DNA from 2 places in the Ectopseudomonas khazarica genome. Region 1 is predicted to be linked to the other one. Evidence: riboswitches for the same ligand, from Rfam matches in the RefSeq annotation. Region 1 holds a riboswitch; the other holds the start of a gene.
The links. Region 1 has a riboswitch for cobalamin ahead of JLK41_RS20885 (energy-coupling factor ABC transporter permease). Riboswitches for the same ligand answer to the same signal wherever they lie in the genome.

Region 1 (4,758 bases):
CCAGTTGCGGTCGTCGTAGGTCAGCACGGTGCCGGTGCGCAGGCGCTTCTTCAGCTCGTCACCCTGCTCACCGGTCACCAGCTTGGCCGCCTCCTGCAGCGCCTGCTGCACCTCGGCCAGCGCCGGCAGCGGGATATGCGGCGGCAGCACGCGATCGAGAATGCCGTCGCGGCGCATGTAGGCGTGCGCCAGCACGTAGTCGCCGATGGTCTGCGACTGACGCAGGCCGCCGCAGTGGCCGATCATCAGCCAGCAGTGCGGACGCAGCACGGCGAGGTGATCGGTGATGTTCTTGGCGTTGGACGGGCCGACGCCGATGTTGACCAGGGTCACGCCGTGGCCATCCTCGGCCTGCAGGTGATAGGCCGGCATCTGGTAGCGGTGCCAGACCACGTTCTCGATGATCGCCTGCATCTCGCCTTCGGTCATACCGCGACTGATCACCACGTTGCCCGGCAGCACCATGCGGCTGAAGCGCGAGTTGCCCACCAGCATGTCCAGGCCATGGCGGATGAACTGATCGACGTAGCGGTGATAGTTGGTCAGCAGAATCCACGGCTGCACATGGCGCCAGTCGCTGCCGGTGTAGTGCTGGATGCGCTTGAGGGAAAAGTCGGTGCGCGCCGCATCGAACAGCGCCAACGGCAGCGGGTCGATGTTTTCCCAGTCGTACAGGCCGTCGGCCGTGCCATCGGTGGCGGCGGACAGATCGGTGCTGGGGAACACCCGCGCCAGTTCGGCGGCGGTCACGCCACTGCCGGCCAGCTCATCGCCGCCCTCGACCACGTAGGGATAGGGGATGTTCTGCTGGCTGCGGCCGACTTCCACGCGCAGGGTGAAATCGTTCATCAGCGGGCGCAGCTGCTCCAGCAGGTATTTGCGGAACGCTGCCGGCTGGGTCACGGTGATGGCGTAGGTGCCCGGCACCTGCACCTTGGCGTAGGCGCGCACGGTGGTCGGCACCTCGCCCTGGCACAAATAGGTCAGGCGCAGCTCGGGGTAGCGGAACAGGCAGTGCTCGCTGGCGTCCGGACGGATGCGCTCCTTGAGATAACGCTTGAGCGCCTGGCTCAACGCACCAGTGGCCTCCTGGTGCAGGGCGGCGAGACGGTCCACCGCCTCCTCGGGGGTGTGAACAACGATGAAATCATCTGAGCAGGCTTTCACGATGCATCTTCCTGACTGAACGGACATCCCTATCTTGCCTGCATACGCCGACGAAAACATAGCGCGACGACGCTCGCGGCACGATGCCAGCAGCTAGGCTTGCAGCAATTGCCCAGAGGTCATCCCCATGCTTCGAGCACTCTGCCTGCTGCTGGCCGTCGCCGTGTGTCTCGGCGCCCGCGCCGGCGAACTCGATGGCCACTACCGGACGACGCTCGACGGTCAGCCCGCCGAGCTGATCCTGCAGCAGCAGGGTGATCAGGTGGAGGGGCAATATGTGGAGAACCGCAGCCTGCGCCTGACCCTCAGGGGCCGCTACGACGCCAGCTGCTGCGCGCCGAGATCAGCGATCCACGCTCCGGCCTGCTGCTGGCGAACATGAATGCCACCTACGCCAACGCGATGCTCAACGCCTCGATCGCCGCACGCGACCCGCGCAACGGGCAGGTGCTGGAGCGCCAGGCCCTGTTCCAGCGCGAAGCGGCGCAGGCCGAGCAGGCGCCTGTCGTCGCTGTCATTCACGACCCGGCACTGATCGGCACCTGGGTGCACGAGAAGATCGTCAACAGCGGCGGCGCCAGCTTCGCCTCGTTCAACAGCGTGATGACGCTGCAACTGAACCCGGACGGCAGCGTCACGCAATGGAGCCGCTCCGCCGCAGGTGGCGCCGAGTGGACCTACGACAGCCCGGGCGAGGTGCAGTACAGCGGTCACTGGCGCAGTCAGGACGGCCTGCTGATGGTGCGTCTGAGCGGCGCGCCCGACTATCGCCCGGCGGCCTACTACCGCTTCAGTGACCAGTACCTGGTCACCGAGAGCAATAGCGGCCAGATGATCTGGCAGCGCCGCCGCTGATCAGCGGAATCAGGCCGCCTGGTGCAGGCGCACGTTGAACAGTGGCCCCTGGCTGAAACGCGACAGCGTCTTGGCGGCTGCCAGCACGCCCAGGTCGATCAGCGGCTCGACCAGGATCACGCTCATGTAGGCCAGGCCGAAGCTGCCCACCGCCGCCAGGTTTTCGGCGGAGAAACCATGGCCATAGACGGCCCAGAATGCCACCCAGGCGACGATGCCACCCTGGTAGGCAGTCGACAGCGCCAGCGCCTGCTTGTAGGAGAGTTCCACGTATGCGGTGCCCGGCGCGACGATGCGCTTGGCCAGCAGGCTGATGCCCCACAGCGGTACCAGCAGCGTGGTGACGTTCATCCCGTACTGCGGCAGGTCGAAGGGCGCGAAAAACAGCCCTTGCAGCAGCAGGCCGGCGGCCAGGCCGATGCCGGCGGCGCCGGCGCCGAACAGCAGCAACAGGGTCGAGCCGAGGATCAGGTGCACCTCGGACACGCCCACGGCGTGGTGCGGGAAGACCTCGAAGAAGCAGAACACCAGCGCAGTGGTCAGCAGGCTGCGCAGTGCCAGTGCGGCGACGCCGCCGTTGTTGCGGATGCTGTCCAGGGCGAGCTTGGCGGTGAGGCCGAGAGCGCTGACGGCGGTTGCGTAGCTGAGCAGGATCTTGGCGCCTTCGACGACACCGGGTTCGATATGCATTGGGGTTCCTTGGCCGCGCCCACCGCGCGACGATTCGGATGGAAGAAAGGGCAATACGCCCGTGAGCGATGGCAGGTCTCCTGGCTCACGGCTTGCCACTTCACCCGCCTTCCCGACCATCGTCAGTGGCACAAGGGGTGTCGTTCGCCGCTTACAGTTGCGGGGGCAGCCAGGGCCTTGGCGAGAGTCGCCGCACCCTGTTCCCTTTTCATCCGCGTGACGCGTGCGCACGCAGAACCATCGGCCGCCAGATTACTCGCCTGTTGCGCCAAAAAACAGCGCATCAGGCGATCGATGCCTGAACCTCAGGCCAGGTGTGGCGTGCTGCGCGCCAGCAGTGCCTCGACATCGACGCCGCGCGGCAAGGTCCCGTAGACCCGCCCTCGCCCTTCCAGACGGCTGGCGATGAAGGCATCGCTCACCAGGCTGTTGCCCGCCTCGAGCAGCAACTTGGCCTGCAGTGCCACGGCCATGTCCTCGGTGAGCTGGCGTGCGCGGTACTGGATGTCGGCGGTGTCACGGAAGTCCGCCTGCAGGCGCTGGATATGCGCCTTGAGGCGCGCATCACCATGGCCATCACCCAGCTCGGCGAACAGCGCGTCGAGCACGCCGGGCTCCTTGGACAGCGCGCGCAGCACGTCCAGGCATTGCACGTTGCCCGAACCTTCCCAGATCGAGTTGACCGGCGCTTCGCGGTACAGGCGCGGCATGATGGTTTCCTCGACGTAGCCGGCACCGCCCATGCATTCGCTGGCCTCGTAGATCATTTCCGGGGCGCGCTTGCAGATCCAGTACTTGCCCACGGCGGTGACCAGGCGAGCGAACTTGTCCTCCTGCTCGTCATGCTGATGGTCGAGCGCCCGGCCCATGCGCATGCACAGCGCCAGCGCCGCCTCGCTTTCCAGTGCCAGGTCGGCCAGCACGTTCTGCATCAACGGCTGCTCGGCGAGCAGCTTGCCGCCGACCTGGCGATGCGCGCAGTGGTGCGCCGCATGGGTCAGGGCCTGGCGCATCAGGCTGCTGGAGCCGACCATGCAGTCGAAGCGGGTCATGGCCACCATCTCGATGATGGTCGGCACGCCGCGCCCCTCCTCACCCAGCATCCAGGCGAAGGCGCCACGGTATTCCACCTCGCTGGAGGCGTTGGCCCAGTTACCCAGCTTGTTCTTCAGGCGCTGGACGTAGAACGCGTTGCGCGAGCCATCCGGGCGATGGCGCGGCAGGAGGAAGCAGGACAGGCCACGGTCGGTGTAGGCCAGGGTCAGGAAGGCGTCGCACATCGGCGCCGAGCAGAACCACTTGTGGCCGACCAGCTCGTAGCCCTGCCCCGGCCCGCCGAGGCCGATGGGATAGGCGCGCGTGGTGTTGGCACGCACGTCGGTGCCGCCCTGCTTCTCGGTCATGGCCATGCCGATGGTGACGCCGCTCTTCTGCTCCATCGGCAGGTTGCGCGGGTCGTACTCGGTCGCGAGGATCTTCGGCAGCCACTGCTCGGCGACGTTGGCCTGCAGGCTGATGGCCGGCACGGCGGCGAAGGTCATGGTCAGCGGGCAACCGCTGGCGGCCTCGGCCTGGCTGTGCAGGTAGGTGAGACCGGCACGGGCGACATGGGCACCAGCCCGGGGATCGGTCCAGGGCAGCGACGGCAGGCCATGCTCGATGGCTGTGCGCATCAGCTCGTGATAGGCCGGGTGGAACTCGACCAGGTCGATGCGGTTGCCATAGCGGTCATGGCTCTTGAACACCGGCTTGTTCTCGTTGGCGAGGAAGCCCGCCTGCATCAGCGCGCCACCGGCCAGGGCGCCGTAGGCACTCAGGCGCTCGTCCGCCCAGCCGCCGTCATAGCGCCGAATCCACTCCTGCAGCGGCAGGTCGAGGCGGTAGAGATTGGCGCCGTCCAGGCTCGGTACCTGGTTGAACACCTCGTGGGTTTCCGCGTGCAGGCTGGGTTTCATCGCGTGGGTTCCTCGGCGCCGACGGCGCGCAGACAGAAGGTGGCAAGGCCGGCGCTGACCTGCGCCAGTTCCAGTGTGGGTTGTCCGGCTT
Region 2 (4,758 bases), 900 kb from region 1:
TCGGGCACGCCGGCGTCGTGCAGGGTGCAGAGCACCGGATTGTTCGCCGGCAGGCGCGGGCGGGTGATGCCCTCGGCGACCATGCGCGCATCGCAGAGGATCGGCGCGCCGGCCAGCAGGGCTGCGCGGCCGGCGGCGCCAGCTCCGGGGGAGAAGCGCAGGTCCTCGACCACGTCGACCATGCCGCAGGCGTGGATCACCCGCACGGCGAGTTTCTCCAGGTCGGCGGGAATGCCGGACAGGTTGGCCTCGGCGCGAATGGTGGCGAAGGAGCGGCGGTAGATTTCCTGGCCGTCGCGGATGTAATCAAGCATCAGGGAGTCCTGCGGGAAGGTGGCGGGCGAACCAGGCGCCGGCCTCGTCGATGGTCATGGACGGCACCAGCAGGCGACCGAAGCCGGTCACCTCGGGGGTGCGTTGATAGAGCTGGTAGTGATCGGGCGTGCTGGCCAGCAGGGTGTAGGGCTGTACCCGCGCGCTGGCGCAACTGCGCGGGCAGGCGCTGAGGTGAGTCTGCGGGCGGGCGCCGTTGGCGCGCAGCAGCTCGGCCAGGTGCAGCGCGTGGTGCTTGCTGTCGGCCAGGCCACGGGCGCAGGCGGCCGATCCGGTGCAGGCGACCAGCCCGAGCAGTGGGTCGCCGGCCTCGTGCAGCAGGCCGAGTTCGCCCAGTGCGTTGCTCAGGGTTGCGGCCTCAGCCTGCGGCACGTTGCCCAGCAGCAGGCCCTGCCAGGGGGTCAGGCGCAGTTCACCGCCGGCATACCGCTCGCTCAGCTCGGCGAGGGCCAGCAGCTGTTCGGCGTGCAGGCGACCCAGCTGGGCCCCGGCGACGACCATGCACAGGCCGGCCCGGGCCTGTGGATAAATCCCTGCGGGCGCCCGCTCGACGCCTGCGGGCGTCTGCCAGTCGGCTGTTGGCGGCTGCAGGGGGAAGTCCAGGCGTGCCTGCAGGCGCTGCAGCAGTTCGCTGGCCGGGAGCTGCGCCAGCAGCTGGCGCATGCGTGATTGTTCGGGCGTGGCCAGTTCGAGGAACAGCAGCAGCAGCTGGTGCACCAGCTCGACCGCCTGCGCGGCTTCGATGCGCGCCAGCGGCGCGTCGCTGGGGCAGCCGGCCAGGCCCAGCAACAGGTGGCGTTCATCTGCGGCGGCCAGCCACAGGTCGTGCGGGTGTTCGCGCATCGCCAGGGCTTCGCCGCCATCCAGCTGCAGGGCGAACTTGGCTGACAGGGCATGCAGCGCCGGGGTGTCCTGCAGCAGATCGAGGAGTTGCCCGGCGAGCGGGCGAACGTCCATCCGTGCCTGCGGGTCGAGGCCAGCGGCAGGGCTGAGCAGGAGGTTGCGTACGTCGTCGGCGGCGGCCACGCGCGGACCGAGACCGGCAGCGAGCAGTGCGCCGATCAACGCGCTCTCCTGGCCGGGCAGCACGCCGCGAATCTGCAGGTTGCTGCGGTTGGTCAGCTCCAGGGTACCGCTGGCGTAGCGCCGGGCAGCCTCTCCGATCGCACGCGCCTGGGCACTGTGCAGCACGCCGCCAGGCAGCTTGACGCGGCAGATGCCGCCGTCCAGTGCGGGCACGATGCGCAGCAGGCCCGGACAGGCAGAAGCCCGAGGGGTTGGCAGTTCGGCGGTGAGGGGACAGTCGCGCACAGGGTTCACCAGCAACAACGACGCGGCGACCGGACCAGCGAAACCCGTCGAGAGGGTTTCATGGCATCGGTACACCCCGCCCGATGTTGGCACTCGCGACCAGCGTTCGTCGGCAGGTCTCCTGGCTGACAGGTCTTCATCCGCTACGGCCTTCCCGGTTGCCCAGTGGCGCATGTGCAGCGGACTCGCTGTTTACAGTTGCGGGGGCAGCTCGGTGGCGATGGTTGATCGCTCCGGATTCCCTCTTCGAGGCTGTCGACGATCCACTGCAGCAACGCCAGGCTCGGAAAGCCACCGGCGGCTGACGCATGCAGATCGTGAACAGACTCTTGGGCCCGTTTACAAGGGGCACCGACGAAGGCGCTATTATGCCCGCTTTGCGCGGCGTCGCGACACGCGCCCTGTCGGCTACTTGCGAGGAAGGTGGATGAAACCCTGGTTGACCCTGGTGGGTATCGGCGAAGACGGCTACCCCGGCCTGGGCAAGGCTGCGCGGCGGGCCCTGCTGGCGGCCACGCGTATCGTCGGTGCGCCGCGCCAGCTGGCGTTGCTGCCGCCGTGCATCGCTGGCGAGCGGGAACACTGGCCGAGCCCCTTCGACCTGCAGCCGTTGCTGGCGCGGCGCGGCGAGGCGGTATGCGTGCTGGCCAGCGGCGATCCGATGTTCTACGGCGTCGGGGCCAGCCTGACGCGGCAATTGGCGGCCGATGAGCTGCAGGTGTTGCCGGCTCCGTCATCGGTGTCGCTGGCGGCGGCGCGCCTGGGCTGGCCGCTGCAGGAGGTGGACGTGGTCTCGCTGGTCGGCCGGCCGCTGGCCACGCTCAATGCCCGCCTGTTTCCCGGTGTGCGCCTGCTGCTGTTGAGCGCCGACGGCGACACGCCTGCCCAGGTTGCCGCAGCGCTGTGCGCGCGCGGTTTCGCTGCCAGTCGCCTGACCCTGCTGGAGCACCTCGGCGGGCCCGAGGAGCGCCGTATCGATGGCCTGGCCGCGCAGTGGAGCCTGCCGCGCGCGGCCGATCTCAACCTGCTCGCCGTGGAGTGCCTGGCGGACGCCGGGACCCAGGTGCTGCCGCCGACCTGCGGCCTGCCTGACGATGCCTATCGGCATGACGGCCAGCTGACCAAGCGCGACGTGCGCGCCGTGACCCTGGCGCGCCTGGCGCCGCTGCCCGGCGAGCTGCTGTGGGACGTGGGCGCCGGCTGCGGCTCCATTGGCATCGAGTGGATGCGCGCCCATCCCGCCTGCCGCGCCATCGCCATCGAGGCCAACGAGGGCCGTCAGGCGCATATCCGGCACAACCGCGACGCCCTTGGTGTGCCCGCTCTGCAGCTGGTGGCCGGGCATGCGCCGGAGGCCCTGGACGGATTGCCGGCAGCGGATGCCATCTTCATCGGCGGCGGCGTCACCGTGCCGGGGCTGCTGGAACAGTGCTGGGCCGCGCTCAAACCGGGCGGGCGGCTGCTGGCCAACGCGGTGACGATCCAGAGCGAGGCGGCGCTGGTGGCCTTTCGCGAACGGCAGGGCGGCGAGCTGCTGCGCCTGACGGTGGCGCAGGCGCAACCGCTGGGCGGGTTCGATACCTGGCGGGCGGCGTTGCCGATCACCCTGCTGGCGGTACGCAAGCCGTGAGGCCGCGCATCCTGCTGCTGGGCGGCACCAGCGAGGCGCTGCGCCTGGCTCGTCAGCTGGGCCCCGAAACGCTGTACAGCCTGGCCGGCCTGGGCCGGGTACCGGACGACCTGCCCTGTCGCGTGCGGGTGGGCGGCTTCGGTGGTGCCGACGGGCTGGCCGCGTTCATCGCCGCCGAAGGCATCGAACTGCTGCTGGACCTGACCCATCCCTACGCCGCGCAGATCAGCGCCAACGCGGCACGGGCCGCCGTGCTCAGCGGTGTGCCCTGCTGGGCGCTGCGGCGCCCCGGTTGGCAACCTGCGGCCGGCGACGACTGGCGCGAAGTGGAGGGCTGGGACGGGCTCAGCCATGCCCTGGCACCCTTCCAGCGGCCATTCTTCACCTCCGGGCGCGAGCCGCTGGCGCATCTGCATGAGATTCCTGCGCACCAGCACTGGACGGTGCGTTGCCTGCAGAGCGAGCCGGCGCCGCCCCGCGCGGAGATCATCGGGGCTCGCGGGCCTTTCTCGCTGGACGAGGAGCGTGCCCTGTTCGCCCGTATCCGCTGCGACGTGCTGGTGAGCAAGAACAGCGGCAGCCAGGCGACCGAGCCGAAACTGCAGGTGGCGCGCGAGCTGGGTCTGCCGGTGCTGCTGTTGCGCCGGCCCGAGCCGGCGCCGGCAACGCGCAGTTTCTGCGACCTGCAGACGCTGCTCGAGGCGTTGCCGCGCTAGGTCGCCTTCACCAACAGGCCGTCACTCAGCCACTGGTGCAGCCAGCGTGCGGCCTGCACAGGGGCCTGCTCCCCCAGTTCCTGCAGGCTGTCGCACAGCTCGGCGAAGTTCAGCCCCTCACAGGCCATGGCCTGCAAGGCCTGCGCTTGCGCGGGGTCGAGGCTGCGATAGCGGGTGACCAGTTGCTCACGCCAGATCAGGCACGTCTCGGCGTGCTCCAGGGCATGACTGCCCGGGAATGCCTGCTCGTGCTTGAGGGCACGCCACAGCTCCAGGCTGTTGTGCTGCAGGGTCAGCCATTGCACGCTCGGTTGCAGCGCCACGCGCAGCAGCGGCCAGTCCTGTGCCGCCAGCTGCGCCAGGTGTTCGGCACGCAGCAGCTCGGCATCGTGGGCGTCGAAGGCCAGGGTGAAGGCCCATTCCAGGCGCGCCAGTTCGGCCAGCGGTGCAGCCTGCTCGGCGACCAGGTGCTGCTCGATGAAGCCGGCCAGGTTGGCGCCCAGCCAGCGCAGGCTGAAGTGCGCCGAGGGATGGGCGTCGAGGTAGTCGCGGCCGAGGCGCTCAAAGTCGTCGTCGCCGAGCCAGGCGTGGATCGCCGCGTAGTCGCCCTGCAGGGCTTCGAGCAGGCGTGCGCGATAGGCGTTGTGATAGATCGCCAGGCCCTGTTCGGCGCTCAGTGCGGCGCTGCCGAGCAGGCTGGCGGCGAGGGCGGCATCGGGCGTCGACTGGTTGCCGAGCAAGTAGCGCTCGACCTCGCGCTGCCATTCG

Region 2: it holds a riboswitch for cobalamin, as region 1 does, so the genes downstream of both, cobG (precorrin-3B synthase) here and JLK41_RS20885 (energy-coupling factor ABC transporter permease) in region 1, are expected to answer to the same signal.

What each region holds. Positions count from the first base shown of each region.
Region 1 covers NZ_CP068551.1:4,434,088-4,438,845, forward strand. The annotation lists gene amn (AMP nucleosidase) at 1-1,167, opposite strand, end outside; gene JLK41_RS25410 (hypothetical protein) at 1,295-1,549, shown strand; gene JLK41_RS20880 (hypothetical protein) at 1,546-2,022, shown strand; gene JLK41_RS20885 (energy-coupling factor ABC transporter permease) at 2,032-2,712, opposite strand; cobalamin riboswitch at 2,766-2,969, opposite strand; gene JLK41_RS20890 (acyl-CoA dehydrogenase family protein) at 3,018-4,667, opposite strand; gene JLK41_RS20895 (TetR/AcrR family transcriptional regulator) at 4,664-4,758, opposite strand, start outside.
Region 2 covers NZ_CP068551.1:5,329,934-5,334,691, reverse strand. The annotation lists gene JLK41_RS25075 (precorrin-8X methylmutase) at 1-314, opposite strand, end outside; gene cobG (precorrin-3B synthase) at 307-1,644, opposite strand; cobalamin riboswitch at 1,739-1,919, opposite strand; gene cbiE (precorrin-6y C5,15-methyltransferase (decarboxylating) subunit CbiE) at 2,072-3,274, shown strand; gene JLK41_RS25060 (cobalt-precorrin-6A reductase) at 3,271-3,990, shown strand; gene JLK41_RS25055 (HvfC/BufC N-terminal domain-containing protein) at 3,987-4,758, opposite strand, start outside.